2 regions of the Thioclava sp. GXIMD2076 genome follow, and region 2 is predicted to be linked to the other one. Evidence: riboswitches for the same ligand, from Rfam matches in the RefSeq annotation. Region 2 holds a riboswitch; the other holds the start of a gene.
The links. A riboswitch is a leader RNA that binds a small molecule or an ion and turns the genes downstream of it on or off. The one in region 2 is predicted to bind thiamine pyrophosphate.
Positions count from the first base shown of each region.

Region 1: linked by a shared signal. The riboswitch ahead of thiC (phosphomethylpyrimidine synthase ThiC) and the one ahead of thiB (thiamine ABC transporter substrate binding subunit) in region 2 are both predicted to bind thiamine pyrophosphate.

Region 1 is NZ_CP149933.1:233,554-241,448, reverse strand. It holds gene WDB91_RS15035 (membrane-bound PQQ-dependent dehydrogenase, glucose/quinate/shikimate family) at 1-901, opposite strand, end outside; gene WDB91_RS15030 (LysR family transcriptional regulator) at 1,096-1,989, opposite strand; gene WDB91_RS15025 (PLP-dependent aminotransferase family protein) at 2,147-3,349, opposite strand; gene thiC (phosphomethylpyrimidine synthase ThiC) at 3,581-5,365, opposite strand; TPP riboswitch at 5,478-5,598, opposite strand; gene WDB91_RS15015 (2-hydroxyacid dehydrogenase) at 5,695-6,642, opposite strand; gene WDB91_RS15010 (MFS transporter) at 6,701-7,895, opposite strand, start outside.
Region 2 is NZ_CP149932.1:1,188,336-1,196,230, forward strand. It holds gene WDB91_RS05875 (cytochrome c) at 309-743, shown strand; gene WDB91_RS05880 (I78 family peptidase inhibitor) at 780-1,067, opposite strand; gene WDB91_RS05885 (hypothetical protein) at 1,067-1,414, opposite strand; gene WDB91_RS05890 (S-(hydroxymethyl)glutathione dehydrogenase/class III alcohol dehydrogenase) at 1,488-2,618, shown strand; gene WDB91_RS05895 (ATP-binding cassette domain-containing protein) at 2,718-3,413, opposite strand; gene WDB91_RS05900 (thiamine/thiamine pyrophosphate ABC transporter permease ThiP) at 3,397-4,932, opposite strand; gene thiB (thiamine ABC transporter substrate binding subunit) at 4,911-5,897, opposite strand; TPP riboswitch at 5,937-6,038, opposite strand; gene WDB91_RS05910 (dicarboxylate/amino acid:cation symporter) at 6,105-7,436, opposite strand; gene aroC (chorismate synthase) at 7,651-7,895, shown strand, end outside.

The sequences.
Region 1 (7,895 bases), on a different replicon from region 2:
AGTTGGTGGCCCCCTCCGGCAGAACGGCCGGCAGAATCTGCGTCGCGTTCGGTGCGGTCGGCTGCTGGATCGGCGCGGTGGCGTCGAAATAGCCCAAGCCACGGCAGCGCACCCAAGTGCGGGTATCGGTCGGGAATTCGTGGCGCCAGTTTTCCTCACCCGTATCGACATTGACCGAAATCACGGTATTGGAGGCGGTGCACAGATAGATCTGGTTCCCGATCTGCAAGGGCGTGTTCTGGTCTTCCAGACCACCACCATTGGGGCTATTGGGGATTTCACCGGTACGGAAGGTCCACGCAACCTGCAGGTCTTTCACGTTGTCGCGGTTGATCTGGTCGAGTGACGCGAAGCGGTCCTCGTTGCCATCCGAACCATAGCTGGACCAGTCGAGCTGACGGGTAGCATCTGTCACCGGCACCTGACCGGTCGCGGCCACCGAATTATGGATGCCATGCGGCTGGAACATGCCCCAGACCAGACCGATGATCGCGATCAGCGCGACCACGGCCACACCCAGATTGGGCGCGGTCAGCGGCTTGCGGCCCGCGCGTTTCAGCGCCAGCGGTTGCACCAGCATCAGCACGAAGAAGGCGCAGAGGAAGGTGAAGATACGCGCATGCAGCGCCCAGAAGTCGAGGCCGGCTTCCCAGAAGGCCCAGAGGATGGTCAGGGCGAAGGCGATGGTATAGACCAGTGCGCCTTTCGAGCCGCCACGCGCCAGTTCGATACCGGTGACGAGGACGGCCAGCCCCATGAGGAGATAGTACCAGCTGCCGCCGCGCGAGATCAGCATAGCGCCACCGATGGCAAGGCCGAGGCCCGCGACGGCGAATGCAACCCCGAGCACGATCAGAAGGGCCTTGGCCCAAGCCGATACGGAGGTGTTCGTGTCAGTCATTGATCAGGTTTCCCTTAGGAGGAGGTCGGAACCCGCGCGCCCTTCCCGTCTTCCCACCAGCCCCGATGAAAGCTGTGACAAAATGCCATCGTGCAAATCCGCGAAAGATCACGCTGTGTAACAATGGCGCTAGTTAACAGCTTTGTGCATCCGGTCCAGATTTGTTATCCGATGAAACAATTCGGATAATCCGATCAATCTGTCAGCGCCTTGACACCTTCATAGAGCAGATCACTCAGCGCCTTGGCCTCGACGGGCGGGTGGTCGACATTGCCCAGCATCAGATCGAGCCGCACATAGCGGCGGTGATCGACCTCTGTTTCGAGCGCGATCAGGCGCTTGGCCGCCAGTTCCTCTTGCACCTTGTGCAGCGGCAACCAGCCGAAACAGACCCCCTGCCGCACCGCCTCGATCGCACTTTCCACCCCCGAGACATACCAGATCCGGCCTTCGGTCACTGGGGGCTCGGGGCGTTCGTTATCGCGTTCACGCACGATCACCCGCAAATAGCGCACAAGATCGTTGTGGCGCAGGGCACCTTTGGCCTGCGCCAGAGGATGGTCTGGCCGGGCCACGGGTGCCATCAGCACCTCGTAGAGCGGGCGCCCTTCCATGCGGCGCGGATCGGGCAGACAGATCGCCAGATCGAACCTCTGATCCTCGAGCGCCGAGGCATAGGTCCGCTCGACCTCGCGCAGATCGATCCGCGTTTCGGGATAGCGCGCGATCACCTGCGAGATGGCCTGCATCAGGAGCGGCTTTGGGAAAAGGCTATCGACAACGATGCGCAGATCACGCTCCGCTTTGCCCGCGATCTCGGCCGCGCGGGCCTCGATCCGGCGCATATCCTCCAGCACCGGCAGGATCTCGGCCAGCAGCACCTTGCCGGTCTGTGTCAGCACGGCCCGCCTGCCCTGCACCTCCATGATTGTCACGCCCAGATTGTCCTGCAGCTTCGAGATGGCATAGCTGACCGAAGACTGGCTGCGTGACAGGATATGCGCGGCATCGGCAAAATTCCCGCATTTCACAACAGTTTGGAGAACGCTCCATTGCTCGAGCGTTGAACGCGGGATGGAATAGCTCATGCGGGGCCTGCTGGTTGCGCGGTCGACATGCCGCCGGACTGTCGCCACGGCAATCTAGCGTCCTCTGGCCGGATCGCAAGACCGGTTTCAGCACGCATGACGCCCATCAAAAAGCCCCCGCTTTCTGGAAAGCGGGGGCGGGATAACGTGCGGGCGGTTAGCGCAGGATGCGGCCGATCCGCGCGATGCCCTCGTCGATCTGTTCGTCGCTGGCACAGGAATAGCTCAGCCGCAGCGTGTTCTGGCCTGAACCATCGGCATGGAACGCCCCGCCCGGAACAAAGGCCACCTTCTCGTCGCGCACGGCTTTCGCCAGAAGCTCGGCGCCGTTCAGCTTGGGGTCGAATGTCAGCCAGATGAACATACCGCCCTCGGGGCGGGTGAAGCTGACCGAAGCCGGCATCTCGCGCTCGAGCGCGGCAATCATCCGATCGCGGCGGGAGGCATAGACTGCTTTGATCTTGGCCACATGCTCGTGGAAGATCGCGCGGGCAACATGGTTGGTCACGATCTGGTTGAGGGTCGGCGAATGCAGATCGGCGGCCTGTTTCATCAGCACCAACCGGTCGATCACAGGCTTGGCCGCCACGACCCAGCCCACCCGCAGGCCCGGTGCCAGGGTCTTCGAGAAGGAACCGCAATAGATCGTGCGGGTATTCTCGATGCCGCCTTTACGCTCGATATCGAGTGCGAGAATCGGAGGGATCGCCTCGCCATCGAAGCGCAGGTTCTGATAAGCGCCATCCTCGATGATCGCGCAATCGAGCGCCTCGGTCTGATCGAGCACACGCTCGCGGCCCTCGCGCGGGATGGTCTCGCCGGTGGGGTTGGCGAAATCGGCCGAGAGATAGGCGAACTTCACCTCGCCGCCGGCGGCTTTGGCCTCGGCTTTCAGCGTCTCGGGGTCGATATTCGACATCGGATCGAGCGGGATGTAGCGCGGCTCATAGGCATTGAACGCACCGAGCGCCCCCAGATAGGTCGGGCGCATCACGGCGGCAGTATCGTTCTCGGTCAGCATCAGCTTGCCAAGATAGTCGAGCGCCTGCTGCGAGCCGGAGGTGATCATGATATTATCGACCGCGCAAGGCACGCCGATCTTCTCCATCTCGCCCACCAGCCATTCGCGCAGCGGACGGTAACCTTCGGAGACCGAATATTGCAGCGCCGCATGGCCGTTATTATCGGCCATCGTCGCGGCAAAGGCGTCGGAATAGGCTGTGCTCGGGAACAGGGTCGGGTCGGGAATGCCGCCCGCGAAGGAAATGATATCGGGCTGGTCGAGAAGTTTCAGCAGCTCCCGGATCTCCGAGGCTTTCATCCGGCCCGCGCGGCGTGCGAGCACTTTCGTCCAGTCCATTTTACGTCTCCTGCGTCTCGTCCGGGCGCGCTCTGCCCTTACAGGCCGCCCTTTTTCACTTAATACCCTTCGGGTCCGTGCAGCGTTAGCGCCTAACGTAACCCTTCGCAAGACGGGCAAAGGTGAGATGATGCACAGAAAACCTACGCATCGGTCATAAAAACGAGAGCAATATTACAAACAGGGCGCCACGGACGCAAAATAATTTCCACGTCCGCAGCTTTGGGTTGATCAGGCCTCGCTTGGCTCGGGGATATAGAGCGCCCCGCCCTCGCGGAATTTCTCGGCCATTTTGTCCATGCCCTCCTGCCGCTGCGCCTCGGCGCGGATGTCATGGCTGATCTTCATCGAACAGAATTTCGGCCCGCACATCGAGCAGAAATGCGCGACCTTATGGGCCTCGGCCGGCATGGTCTCGTCATGCATGGACCGCGCGGTATCGGGATCGAGCCCGATATTGAACTGGTCCTCCCAGCGGAACTCGAAGCGCGCACGGCTGATCGCGTCATCGCGCCGCTGCGCACCCGGATGGCCCTTGGCAAGATCGGCGGCATGGGCCGCGAGCTTATAGGTGATCACGCCCGTTTTCACATCGTCACGGTCGGGCAGGCCCAGATGCTCTTTCGGCGTCACATAGCACAGCATCGCGGTGCCGAACCAACCGATCATCGCGGCGCCAATGGCCGAGGTAATATGGTCATATCCCGGTGCGATATCGGTGGTCAGCGGTCCGAGCGTGTAGAAAGGCGCCTCGTGGCAGTGCTTGAGCTGCTCGTCCATATTGGCCTTGATCTTGTGCATGGCCACATGGCCCGGCCCTTCGATCATCACCTGACAGTCCTTGGCCCATGCGATCTTGGTGAGTTCCCCCAGCGTGTGCAGCTCGGCGAATTGCGCCTCGTCATTGGCATCGGCAATCGAACCGGGGCGCAGACCATCACCCAAGCTAAAGCTCACATCATAGCGGCGGCAGATATCGCAGATTTCCTCGAAATGCTCGTAGAGGAAGCTCTCGCGGTGATGGTGCAGGCACCATTTCGCCATGATCGAGCCGCCGCGCGAGACAATGCCCGTGACGCGTTTGGCAGTCATCGGGATCATATGCAGCCGCACGCCCGCATGGATGGTGAAGTAATCCACCCCCTGTTCGGCCTGTTCGATCAGCGTGTCGCGGAAGATCTCCCATGTGAGATCCTCGGCCACGCCGCCCACCTTCTCGAGCGCCTGATAGAGCGGCACCGTGCCGATCGGCACCGGCGAGTTGCGGATGATCCAGTCGCGGATATTGTGGATATTGCGCCCAGTCGAGAGGTCCATGACCGTATCGGCGCCCCAGCGGATCGCCCAGACCATCTTCTCGACCTCTTCCTCCATCGAGGAGGTCACCGCCGAATTGCCGATATTGGCGTTGATCTTCACCTTGAAATTGCGCCCGATGATCATCGGCTCCAGCTCGCGGTGGTTGATATTGGCGGGGATGATCGCGCGGCCCTCGGCAATCTCGGTCCGCACGAATTCGGGCGTCACCAGATCGGGGAGGGTCGCGCCCATCGGATCGCCGTCGCGGGTATAGGCGGCCATACGGCCCTCGTTCTCGCGGATGGCCACGAATTCCATCTCGGGGGTGATGATGCCTGCGCGCGCATAGGCCAGCTGCGTCACCGCGCGGTCACCCACGGCCCGCAGTGGCGGGCGCTGCACGGGGAACGGCGCTACCAGACGGTCGCCCTTGGCAAAACCGTTATCGGCATCGGTAATGGCGCGGCCCTCGTATTCCTCGATCTCGCCGCGTGCCTGCAGCCAGCCGCCACGGGTCTCGGGCAGGCCTTTGGCGATGTCGATCCGGGCGGCCGGATCGGTATAGGGCCCCGAACTGTCATAGACACAGAGCGCCTCTTCATTCGAGATCTCGATCTCGCGCATGGGCACGCGCAGCGCGTGGATATTGCCTTCCTTATGCACCTTGCGCGAACCAATCAACGCACCTGTGGTGATGGTTGGGATGATGTCTTTCATGTCGGTCTCCTCTTACGAAAAGACCCAACCAAAAACTGCGAGGGAATAGGCCACAGCTGACCCGGAAATGGGCCAGAGCGGCCCGAAAGGACCGCCCATGAGACATGGATGCGGAATTGCCCTTCGGTCTTCCTACGCCAGCATCAACTGGGTCAGGTTCAAAGGGTCGCGTCACCGGAATTTCTTCCAATCAGCCTCTCAGTCCCTTGGGCGGGACTCCCCTGACGTGGGTGCAGACTTGCCGAAAATCGAGGCGGCGTCAATGGGCCTCTGCGGGGGCCTTGCGGGTTTCCCCGCCGCGAAATGGACCAGTGCGGCGGGGAAAGGGGTCAGACCTGTGCCAGAGGGCGCGCGGTCCGCGGACTGTTCTGTCCGAAATGTTCGGCCAGGGCATCGACAACATAATCGGCCATCGCCTGACGGGTCTCCTCGGTGCCCGAGCCCAGATGCGGGGTCAGGATCAGGCGCGGATCATCGATAAAGGCCTGCGGCACCTGCGGCTCGTGCTCGAACACATCAAGTGCGGCCCCCGCCAGCCCGTCGCGGGCCATGGCCTCCAGAAGGGCCGCCTCATCGACCACCGGCCCCCGCGCCACATTGACGAGGAACCCGCGCGGCCCCAGCGCCGCGATCTCCGCGGCCCCGAAAGAATGGCGGGTGGCCTCGGTCAGCGGGCAGGTCAGGATCACCAGATCGCAGGCCTCGGCCAGCGACACCGCGCTTGTGTGATAGGTATACTCCACAGGCTTGCGGTTCGGGCCCTGGTAATGGATCCGTGCGCCCATGGCCTCCAGCCTGCGCGCCAGCGCCTTGCCGATCGTGCCGAGCCCGACAATTCCCACATCCATTTGCGAGATCGAACGTCCGAGTTTGTATTGCGGCTGCTCGGGCCATTTTCCTGCCCGCACGAAGCCATCCGCCTGCACCAGATCACGGGTGACCGCAAGCGCCAGCCCGAGGGCGGCATTGGCCACATCCTCGGCCAGAATATGCGAGGTATTCAGGAGTTTGATGCCACGCGCCTTGACGGCTGGCACATCGACATTGTCGAGCCCCGCGCTATAGCTTGCGATGACCTCCAGATCGGGCAGCGCATCGAGAAGCGCCTGATCCACGATGGTCTTACGCAGCGCAAGCCCCCGCACGCCCTTGCCGTTTTGCGCAAGCCATGCCGCAGCATCCCTCTCCGGCAGAATGCGCAGATCAAACAGCTCTTCCAGCTCGGCGCCGGTGGTCTGTGGCAGTTTGGCAGCTTTCAACACAACAGGTTTGGTCATCATAATCTCCATGGACGAAGGGGCCCGCAGCATCCCGCAGGCCCTTTTGTAAATGCTCTCAGCCCTGCGCGCCGCTCTCGACACGTTTGATCGGACCCATCACGAAGGCAAAGAGGATCGCTGCCACAAGGCAATGCGCGGCCACGAAATAGAGCCCCACGGTATAGCCGCCCGTCACCTGCACGGTGTAACCGAAGACGATGGGGGTGATAATGCCTCCCACATTGCCGATGCAGTTGAAGATCGCACCGGCCAGACCCACAGCCTCACGCGGCGCGGTATCCGAGATCACGGCCCATGTGCCCGAGCCTGCGGCCATGCCCTTGCCGAAGAAGGCAAGCCCCATCAGCGCCACGATCATGATGTTGGAGTTGCTGAACGCCGCCAGAACGATAGAACACCCGATCAGCATACCCAGCACATAGGGCGTCTTGCGGCCCCGCGACACGCTCCAGCCATTGCGGATCAGCGCATCCGATACCGAGCCGCCCGTGATGCCGCCGATAAAGCCCGCGATGGCCGGAAGCATGGTGGCAAAGCCCGCCTCCATGATGTTCATGCCCCGCGCCTGCACCAGATAGATCGGGAACCATGTGATGAAGAAATAGCTCAATGCGATGGTGCAATATTGCCCGATATAGGCGCACCAGAGCATGCGGTTGCTCAGCAGCAGCCCGAACATACGCGCCGAGGCTTTGGGGCGGTTGGTCAGCTCGCGCTGGCTGTCGATATCGACCATCGCGCCGCCCGCTTCCATCAGCTCCAGCTCTGCGGCATTCACGCCCCGATGCTCGCGCGGCGGCTTCATGAATTTGAACCACACGACCGCGGCCAGAAGACCCACCACACCCAGCGTGAAGAAGGGCACAGGCCAGCCGAAGCTCTGCACCAGCCAGCCCGAGATCGGCGAATAGATCGCGACCGCGAAATAGGAGGCCGAGGCAAAGAGCGAGGTGGCAAGCCCCCGCTCCCCGCGCGGAAACCACATCACCGCGACACGGGCATTCGCCGGAAAACTCGGCGCCTCGATCAATCCCAAGGCGAAGCGCAGCACGAAAAGGAGCCCCAGCGCAACCGATAGTTCGGTGGTCACCTCGCCGACCAACCCCACAAGGAAGGTGGCGATGGACCACAGGACCAGTGCTACGCCATAGATCATCTTGGTGCCGAATTTATCTAGCAGCATCCCGCCCGGGATCTGTCCGATCACATAGGCCCAGCTGAAGGCCGATAACACATAACCCAGTTGCATC
Region 2 (7,895 bases):
AGGCCCTAAACGGCCTTAATCAATTCACGGTTTAGCCGTGATCCAAACGTGAAATGACCTTAATCCTCCCCACATGCCGCCCTGATCTGCTGTCAGAAATAGCGATAGCGAAAGCAAACGCTCTGCTCCGGTGTCGCACGCAACAGCCCCCACCCAGTCGGCGATGCCGGAGCAGTTTTCCCCATAGCGATGACACCGGATGCGATGAAAGCTCTCAGCTTTTGCGTGGGTGATGGACCGATTGTGATGTCGCCCTCGCGCAGGGGTGAGCTATCTTGATCTCACGGGATTTCAGCAAAGGAGCGGATATGCACCATTACATCAAAGCCCCTGTCGCCATTCTTACAGTGATCGGATCGGTTGCGATTGCCAATGCCGATGCGGCCGACCCCACCGTGAAAGCGTGGCAGGACGGCATGCACGAGCTGCGCCAGTCCAGCAATATCCTCGGGGACATGGCCAAGAAGAAATCCGATTTCAATGCCGATATCGCGGGCTCGGCCGCGCAGGCGATGCAGGAAGAGGCCAAGAAGCTGCCGGAGCTGTTCAAGACTAAGGCCGAGGATCCCGAATCGGATGCCAAATCCGGTATTTGGGACAATTGGGAGGAATTTACCTCGCACGCCAAGGATCTGGAGATGGCCGCCGCCGATATGGATACGTCCAGCCTCGCGGGCGTGCAGGCGGGCATGAAAGCCGTAGGCGGCGCCTGTGCGGCCTGCCACAAGGAATTCAAGGACTGAAACGCGAAACGGCCCCGGAGGTCCGGGGCCGCTTTTCTAGCCGCAAAGCAGTGCGGTGATGGTGCCCGCCGCATCCGTTTGGATCCTTAGCCGCTCGGGACGGAAATCCATCGTCTGCAGACTGCCGGGAGCCTCGACGCGGTGCGATTCAGGCCAGTCGGCCTGATCGAAGCGCGCAAGCGGCGCACCGATGCGGTCCTGCAACCGGTCCGCCCCGCATTGCGCGGGCGGCAGATCACCGGGCGCCTCTGGCTGTGGCGCGGGGCTCTGACAGGCCGTCAGCGCCAGAAGCCCTGCGATCCCCCAGAAGGTATTGCGGCGCATCAGCCGCAATCCACGTTATAGACATTGCCCATCTCGTCGAGGCGGAACACTATCCGGTGGGGCTGGTAGATCTGGTCCTCGACCCCGCGCCAGCGGACGACGCGATATTTCTTGTCGCCCAGCGGCAGGCCGGCGATGGCGCTTTCGGGCTGGCCCAGAATATAGGAATATTCCTTGGCTCCGCACAGGTCGGGCTCGCGCTCGTTCAGGCCGTCTGCGGTATCGGCTGCGCCAATCATCGCTTGTGCTGATTCGGGCAGAATGGGGGTGGGGGCCAGCTCTTGCTGCGAAGGCTGGCAGGCAGCCAGTAGGGCAATGGCTGCGAAGGCGTAAACTCGGGTCAACATGTCGCTCTCTTGCTTGTGTTTGATCGCATTGTGCCTCAGGTTCGGACAAAATTCCATATGACGGAGAAGTCCGATGAGAACCCGTGCTGCAGTTGCACTAGAAGCAGGTAAGCCCTTGGAAATCATGGAGGTCGAACTCGACGCTCCGAAGAAGGGCGAGGTGCTGATCGAAATCAAGGCCACGGGGCTTTGTCACACGGATGCCTTCACGCTGTCGGGCGCGGACCCCGAGGGGCTTTTCCCGTCGATTCTCGGCCATGAGGGTGCAGGGGTCGTGATCGAGGTGGGCGAGGGTGTCACCACGCTGAAACCCGGCGATCATGTGATCCCGCTCTACACGCCCGAATGCCGTGAATGCCCCTCCTGCCGCTCGGGCAAGACCAACCTGTGCACCGCGATCCGCAACACCCAGGGTCAGGGCCTGATGCCCGATGGCACCACGCGCTTCCATATGCTCGATGGCACGCCGATCTATCACTATATGGGCTGCTCGACCTTTGCCAACCACACCGTGATGCCCGAGATCGCGCTGGCCAAGGTGCGTGAGGACGCGCCTTTCGAGAAGATCTGCTATATCGGCTGCGGCGTGACCACCGGCATCGGTGCCGTGATCAATACCGCAGGCGTCGAGATCGGCTCGACCGCGGCGGTATTTGGCTTGGGCGGGATCGGTCTGAACGTCATTCAGGGTCTGCGGATGGCCGGGGCCGATATGATCATCGGTGTCGATCTGAATGACGACAAAGCCGAGATGGCGAAGAAATTCGGCATGACCCATTTCGTGAACCCCTCGAAGATCGAAGGCAGCGTGGTGCAGGAGATCGTGAACCTCACCAAGAAGGGCGATGACCAGATCGGCGGCGTGGATTACTCCTTCGATGCGACGGGCAACGTGAAGGTCATGCGTGATGCTCTGGAATGCTCGCATCGCGGCTGGGGGGTGTCGGTGATCATCGGCGTGGCACCGGCAGGCGCCGAGATCTCGACCCGTCCGTTCCAGCTGGTCACGGGCCGCGTCTGGAAGGGCACCGCCTTCGGGGGCGCCAAGGGCCGGACCGATGTCCCGAAATTCGTCGACTGGTATATGGATGGCAAGATCGAGATCGATCCGATGATCACCCATGAGCTGGCGCTCGAGGAGATCAATCACGGCTTCGACCTGATGCATGAGGGCAAATCGATCCGCGCGGTCGTGAAATATTGACGCCGGTCTATCTGGCAGACGGGGAGGGGGCGCTCGCGCCCCCTCTTTGCGTTTCACGCAAATTCACCCCCTGAGGATATTTTGGGGACGCTGGAAGGATCAGCCGCCCAGATAGGCGCGCAAGGCGGCAGGAGGGTCGGCCAGCAGGGTGCCTGTGTCTTGCGGGGCTTCGGCGCGGCCATCGGCCACAAGGATGGTCTGCGGGCAGATCGCTTTGGCATCCTCGGGGTCATGGGTAACCATAAGAAGGGTGAAGCGGTGCTCTGCCGCAAGGGTGCGGGTCAGGGCCAGCATTTCGGATTTCAGGGCAGGACCCAAGGCCGAGAAGGCCTCGTCGAGCAGCAGGAGCGGGCGGTTGCGCAAGAGTGCACGGGCCAGTGCTGCGCGGCTCTGCTGGCCGCCTGACAGCTCGGCGGGCCTGCGCGGACCGAGCCCCGCAAGCCCCGTGGCCTCGAGCACGGTCTCGATCCGCGCCCGGTCTGCGGCCGAGAGGTTCAGCCGCGGGGAGATGCCGAGACCGAGATTTTGCGCGATGGTGAGATGGGGAAAGAGGTTCTGGTCCTGAAAGAGGATCGAGAGCGGGCGTTTGCCCGTGGGCTGGGCGGCCAGATCCTGCCCCTGCCAGAGGATACGCCCGCTTCCGAGCGGGAATAGCCCCGCGATGGCGGCCAGCAGGGTGGATTTGCCTGCCCCCGAGGGGCCGATCAGCGCGGTATGCTGGCCTTCCCCGATGGTGAGGTCGGCGCACAGGCTCCAGTCGTCCTGATGCAGGGTGATGTTATCGAGGGCCAGCATGATGTCCGATCCGGTCGAAAAGGGCGAAAAGCCCGAAGGTGAGCGTGAGAAGCAGGGTCGCGGCGGCGGCGGCCTGATCGAGGCGGTAGCTGCCCATCAGCTGGAAGATGGCGAGTGGCAGGGTGCGGGTCTGGCCATCGGAAAACAGCGTGATCACACCGAGATCCCCCATCGAGAAGGCGCAGGCAAGCCCTGCCGAGAAGCCCAGAGGGCGGGCGAGGCGCGGCAGGGTAAGGAACCGCATCTTGGCCATGCCGCCCATGTCGAGCGAGGTGGCGAGGCGGTCGTAATCGGCCTGAAGCGCGTGGATCTCGGGCAGGAGGAGGCGTGTGACAAAAGGCAGCGACAGGGTGGCGTTGACCACCAGAGTGACGGGGATCAGGAGGCTCGTGGGGGCGGCAAAGGGCTGGATCATCAGGAACAGCCCCGTGCCCAGCACCAGTCCGGAGGCCGCAAGCGGCAGCATGGCAGCACCTTCCGTCCAGCGGTGGCGTGGTGCGTGAAGGGCGAGCGTCATTGCGAGCGTCAGCGTCAGTGCCGTGGACCCCAGCGCGATGGTGAGCGAGGTCAGCGCGGCCTGCCAGACCATGGGCGGCATCGTGGCCAGCGCGGGCAGCCCGCGCCAGAGGATCAGCGCGATGGGCAGGAGAAGGAACAGGGCCGAGGCCGCGATGATGGCCGCATCGGCCCATTGCGCCAGCCGGGTCGAGGGGGCGAAGAGGGCGGGCCGGTCGAGCCCTGCGCCGAAGGCCGCGGGGGCCGAGAGCTTTGCCCCTATGCCCACGGCCATCAGGCACAGGGCCACCTGCACCAGCGCGAGGCTGGCGGCGCGGCCTGTGTCATAGTCGAAACGGAAAGCCTGATAGATGGCCAGTTCGACCGTCGTGGCCGAGGGGCCACCGCCCAAAGTCAGTGCCACCGCGAAACTGCCCAGACAGACGAGGAAGATCGCCACGAACGCGCCGGGCAGGGTGGCGCGCAGCATCGGGCGTTCGAGATGGCGCCACATCGCGGCCCCGTCGAAATCGAGCGTGGCGGCAAGGCGCAGGCGCTCGGCGGGGATCGATTGCCAGCCCTGCAGCACCATGCGGGTCGCAAGCGGCAGGTTGAAGAACACATGGGCCAGAATGACCCCATGCGGGCCATAGATGGTGAGCGTGGGCAGGCCAATCCCTCCGAGCGCCTGATTGAGGAGCCCGCTGCGGCCGAAGACCGCCAGCAGCCCCAGAATGGCCGCGATCACCGGCAGGATGAAGGGCGCGCCGAGCGCGGTGATCAGCACAGTGCGCCCGACAAACCGCCGTCGCGCCAGCGCCCGCGCCAGCGGCACGGCCAGCGCACAGGAGATCAGCGCCGAGAGCGCCGCCTGCCAGAGGGTGAACCAGAGCGCCTGCAGGTCCGATCCGCGCAAAGCAGTGAGACCGCCCCCATGGAGGGCGGTCGCAAGGATTGGCCCGAGCACCAGAAGCACTGGCACCAGAGCCGCTCCGAGGGCGATCAGCGGAAGGCGGCGAGCCATTCGTCAAGCGCGGGCTGGCGCAGGGCCTCGGCCTCGTCTTCGCTGTAGAAGATGGTCTTTGCAGGGCGGGGCAGGTCCGCGAATTGCTCGGGCAGGAAGCCGTCCTTGATGATGGCGGGATAGGACCAGTTCGCGGTGGCGATCATTCCCTGGAAATCATCCGAGAGCACATAATCCATGAAATCCTGCGCCAGTTCGGGATGTTTCGAGCTTTTCAGCTGGGCCACCAGCTCGGCCATGAAATAATGGCCCTCGGGGAAGATGGCGGCGGCCTTGGTATCATCGTTCTCGGCGATGATGTGATAGGCGGGGGAGGTGGTGTAGCTCAGCACCATATCCACCTCGCCATCGGTAAAGAGACCATAGCTCTCCGACCAGCCGGGCGTCACGGTCAGCACCTTGGGCTTCAGCTTGGCCCAAGCCTCGGGTGCCTTATCGCCATAGACGGCCTTCACCCATAGCAGCAGCGCGAGCCCCGACACGGAGGAGCGCGGGTCCTGAATGGCGATCTTCAGATCATCGGGGGCGTTGAGCAGATCATCGAATGATTTCGGCGGGTTCTTCAGCTTGGTCTTGTCGTAGATGAAGGCGGTTTCCGACCAGTTGAAGGGGACGAAGGTATCATCGGTCCATTTGATCGGCAGGGTCAGGCGCGAATTATCCTCGTTCGAGGGCGCAAAGAGGCCGGTCTTGCGGGCGCGGGCGGTCTGGTCGGTATTGAGCCCGATCACCACATCCGCCTTGGTGTTCTTGCCCTCCAGCATGATGCGCGAGAGCACATCGCCCGCCACGAATTGCAGATCGCAGCCGCATTGCGCCTCGAAGCCTTTTTCGATCTGCGGGCCGGGGCCCCATTCCGAGGTGAAATAATCGGGCGCATAGACGGTCAGGACGGGTGTGTCCTCGGCCTGTGCGGTGGTTGCCATGCCTGCCAGAAAGGCCAAGCCAATAAGGGATCTTCTCATCTGTGCTCCTCCAGATCCGCAGGAAAGGAGGGCGCAATGGGTGCGTCCCGTGACCTTCCCTCCGCCGGTGCTAACCGGTTCAGGTTCGACGGGTTCGCCAAAGGCATCTCAGCCGGATCACCGGCACCCCGAGGTTATGGGCCAGATATATTGCACGGGGCGCGTTCTCAGACAAGGTGTCGCGGGCGCGCCCCCCGTGCCGCGGTGTCAGTGCGGGCGGGCGTATTCGGCCAGCTCTGCCTCGGCGGCGGGGTCGATGCCCAGATCGTCATCGGCGGTGCCGGCAAGCGGGTTCTCGTATGTCGCCATATCCAGCTGCCCCTCGGTCTTGGCCACGATTGTGGTGACCACAGCATCACCTGTGATGTTCACCGCAGTGCGGATCATATCCATCAGGCGGTCGACGCCCAAGATCAGCGCGATGCCCTCGATCGGCAGGCCGACCTGACCCAGCACCATGGTCAGCATCACCAGACCCACACCCGGCACACCGGCGGTGCCGATGGAGGCCAGAACGGCCATGGCGATCACCGTCAGATAGCCGCCGAGCCCCAGATCGATACCATAGACATTGGCAAGGAACACCGTGGCCACCCCCTGCATGATTGCGGTGCCGTCCATGTTGATGGTGGCGCCGAAGGGGATGCAGAAGGAGGCGACCGAGTTCTTGGCGCCCATGCGTTCCGTCACGCAGCGCAGCGTCACGGGGATGGTGGCATTGGAGGAGGCGGTCGAGAAGGCGAAGATCTGCGCGGGGCGGATCTTCTTCATGAAGGTGATGGGATTAAGCCCCGAGAAGACCTTGAGGATGATCATCAGCGTGACAAACAGATGCAGGAACAGCGCCCCCGTCAGGGTCAACACATAGGTCAGCACCGGCAGGAACAGGTCGATCCCCTGTTCGGCGAAGGTTTTGGTGATCAGGCAGAAGACGCCGATGGGGGCGAAGGCCATGACGATGGAGACGATCTTCATCATCACCTCGTTCATATATTCACAACCCGCGACGAAGGCCTTGGATTTCTCGCCCAGCATGAGGACGGCCACGCCAAGGATGATCGTATAGAAGATGATCTGCAGCATCTCGCCGCTGGCGAAGGCCTGCACCGGATTGGTCGGCACGATCCCTGCGAATACATCCCAGACCGAGGGGGCTTCCTTGGCGGTGACGCCCGACGTGTCCACGCCCTCCATGGTGAACCCGGTGCCCGGTCCCACGAGTTTGGCGATGAGGATCGCGATGGCGATCGCGATGGCGGTGGTCATGATATAGAGCCCGAAACTCTTGCCCCCCACGCGGCCCAGCACGCGGATATCGCCGATCCCCGTGACCCCGCAGATCAGCGAGAAGAACACCAGAGGCACGACAAGCATCTTCAGCGCATTGACGAACATCTTGCCGATCATCGCCAGAAGGCCGCCGGTAATATAGGTCGAGATAAAATCCGAGCCGATCTGGTTGAAAATCACACCCAATACGATGCCCGCTCCCATAGCGGTCATAATCTGTGTCGTCAGCGACATGCGTTTGCTGGCCATGCGCCTGATCTCCCTGTTGTGATGGGTCCAGTGTGGCGCGCGGCTCCCGTTCCGCGAGCGCCGAGTGACCCGTGAGCCTGCCTATCATGCGGGGTAACGCACAGATTGTCTAGAGGGGAAGCAGTTGCTACATCGGTGCCAGCCTTTTATGCAGGCTGGAATCGGGCTTTGATGCCCCCAAACCGGATCTGGCGCGTAATCAGGGAGCTGCCCCATGTCGTATAATACTTTCGGACATCTGTTCCGCGTCACCACTTGGGGCGAGAGCCACGGTCCCGCGCTCGGGGCCACCGTCGATGGCTGCCCCCCGGGCATCGAGATTTCGGAAGAGTTCATTCAGGTCTTTCTCGACCGTCGCCGTCCGGGGCAGTCGAAAGAGACCACCCAGCGCAAGGAAGCCGATGCCGTGCGCATCCTTTCGGGCGTTTTCGAGGGGAAAACCACCGGCACACCGATCCA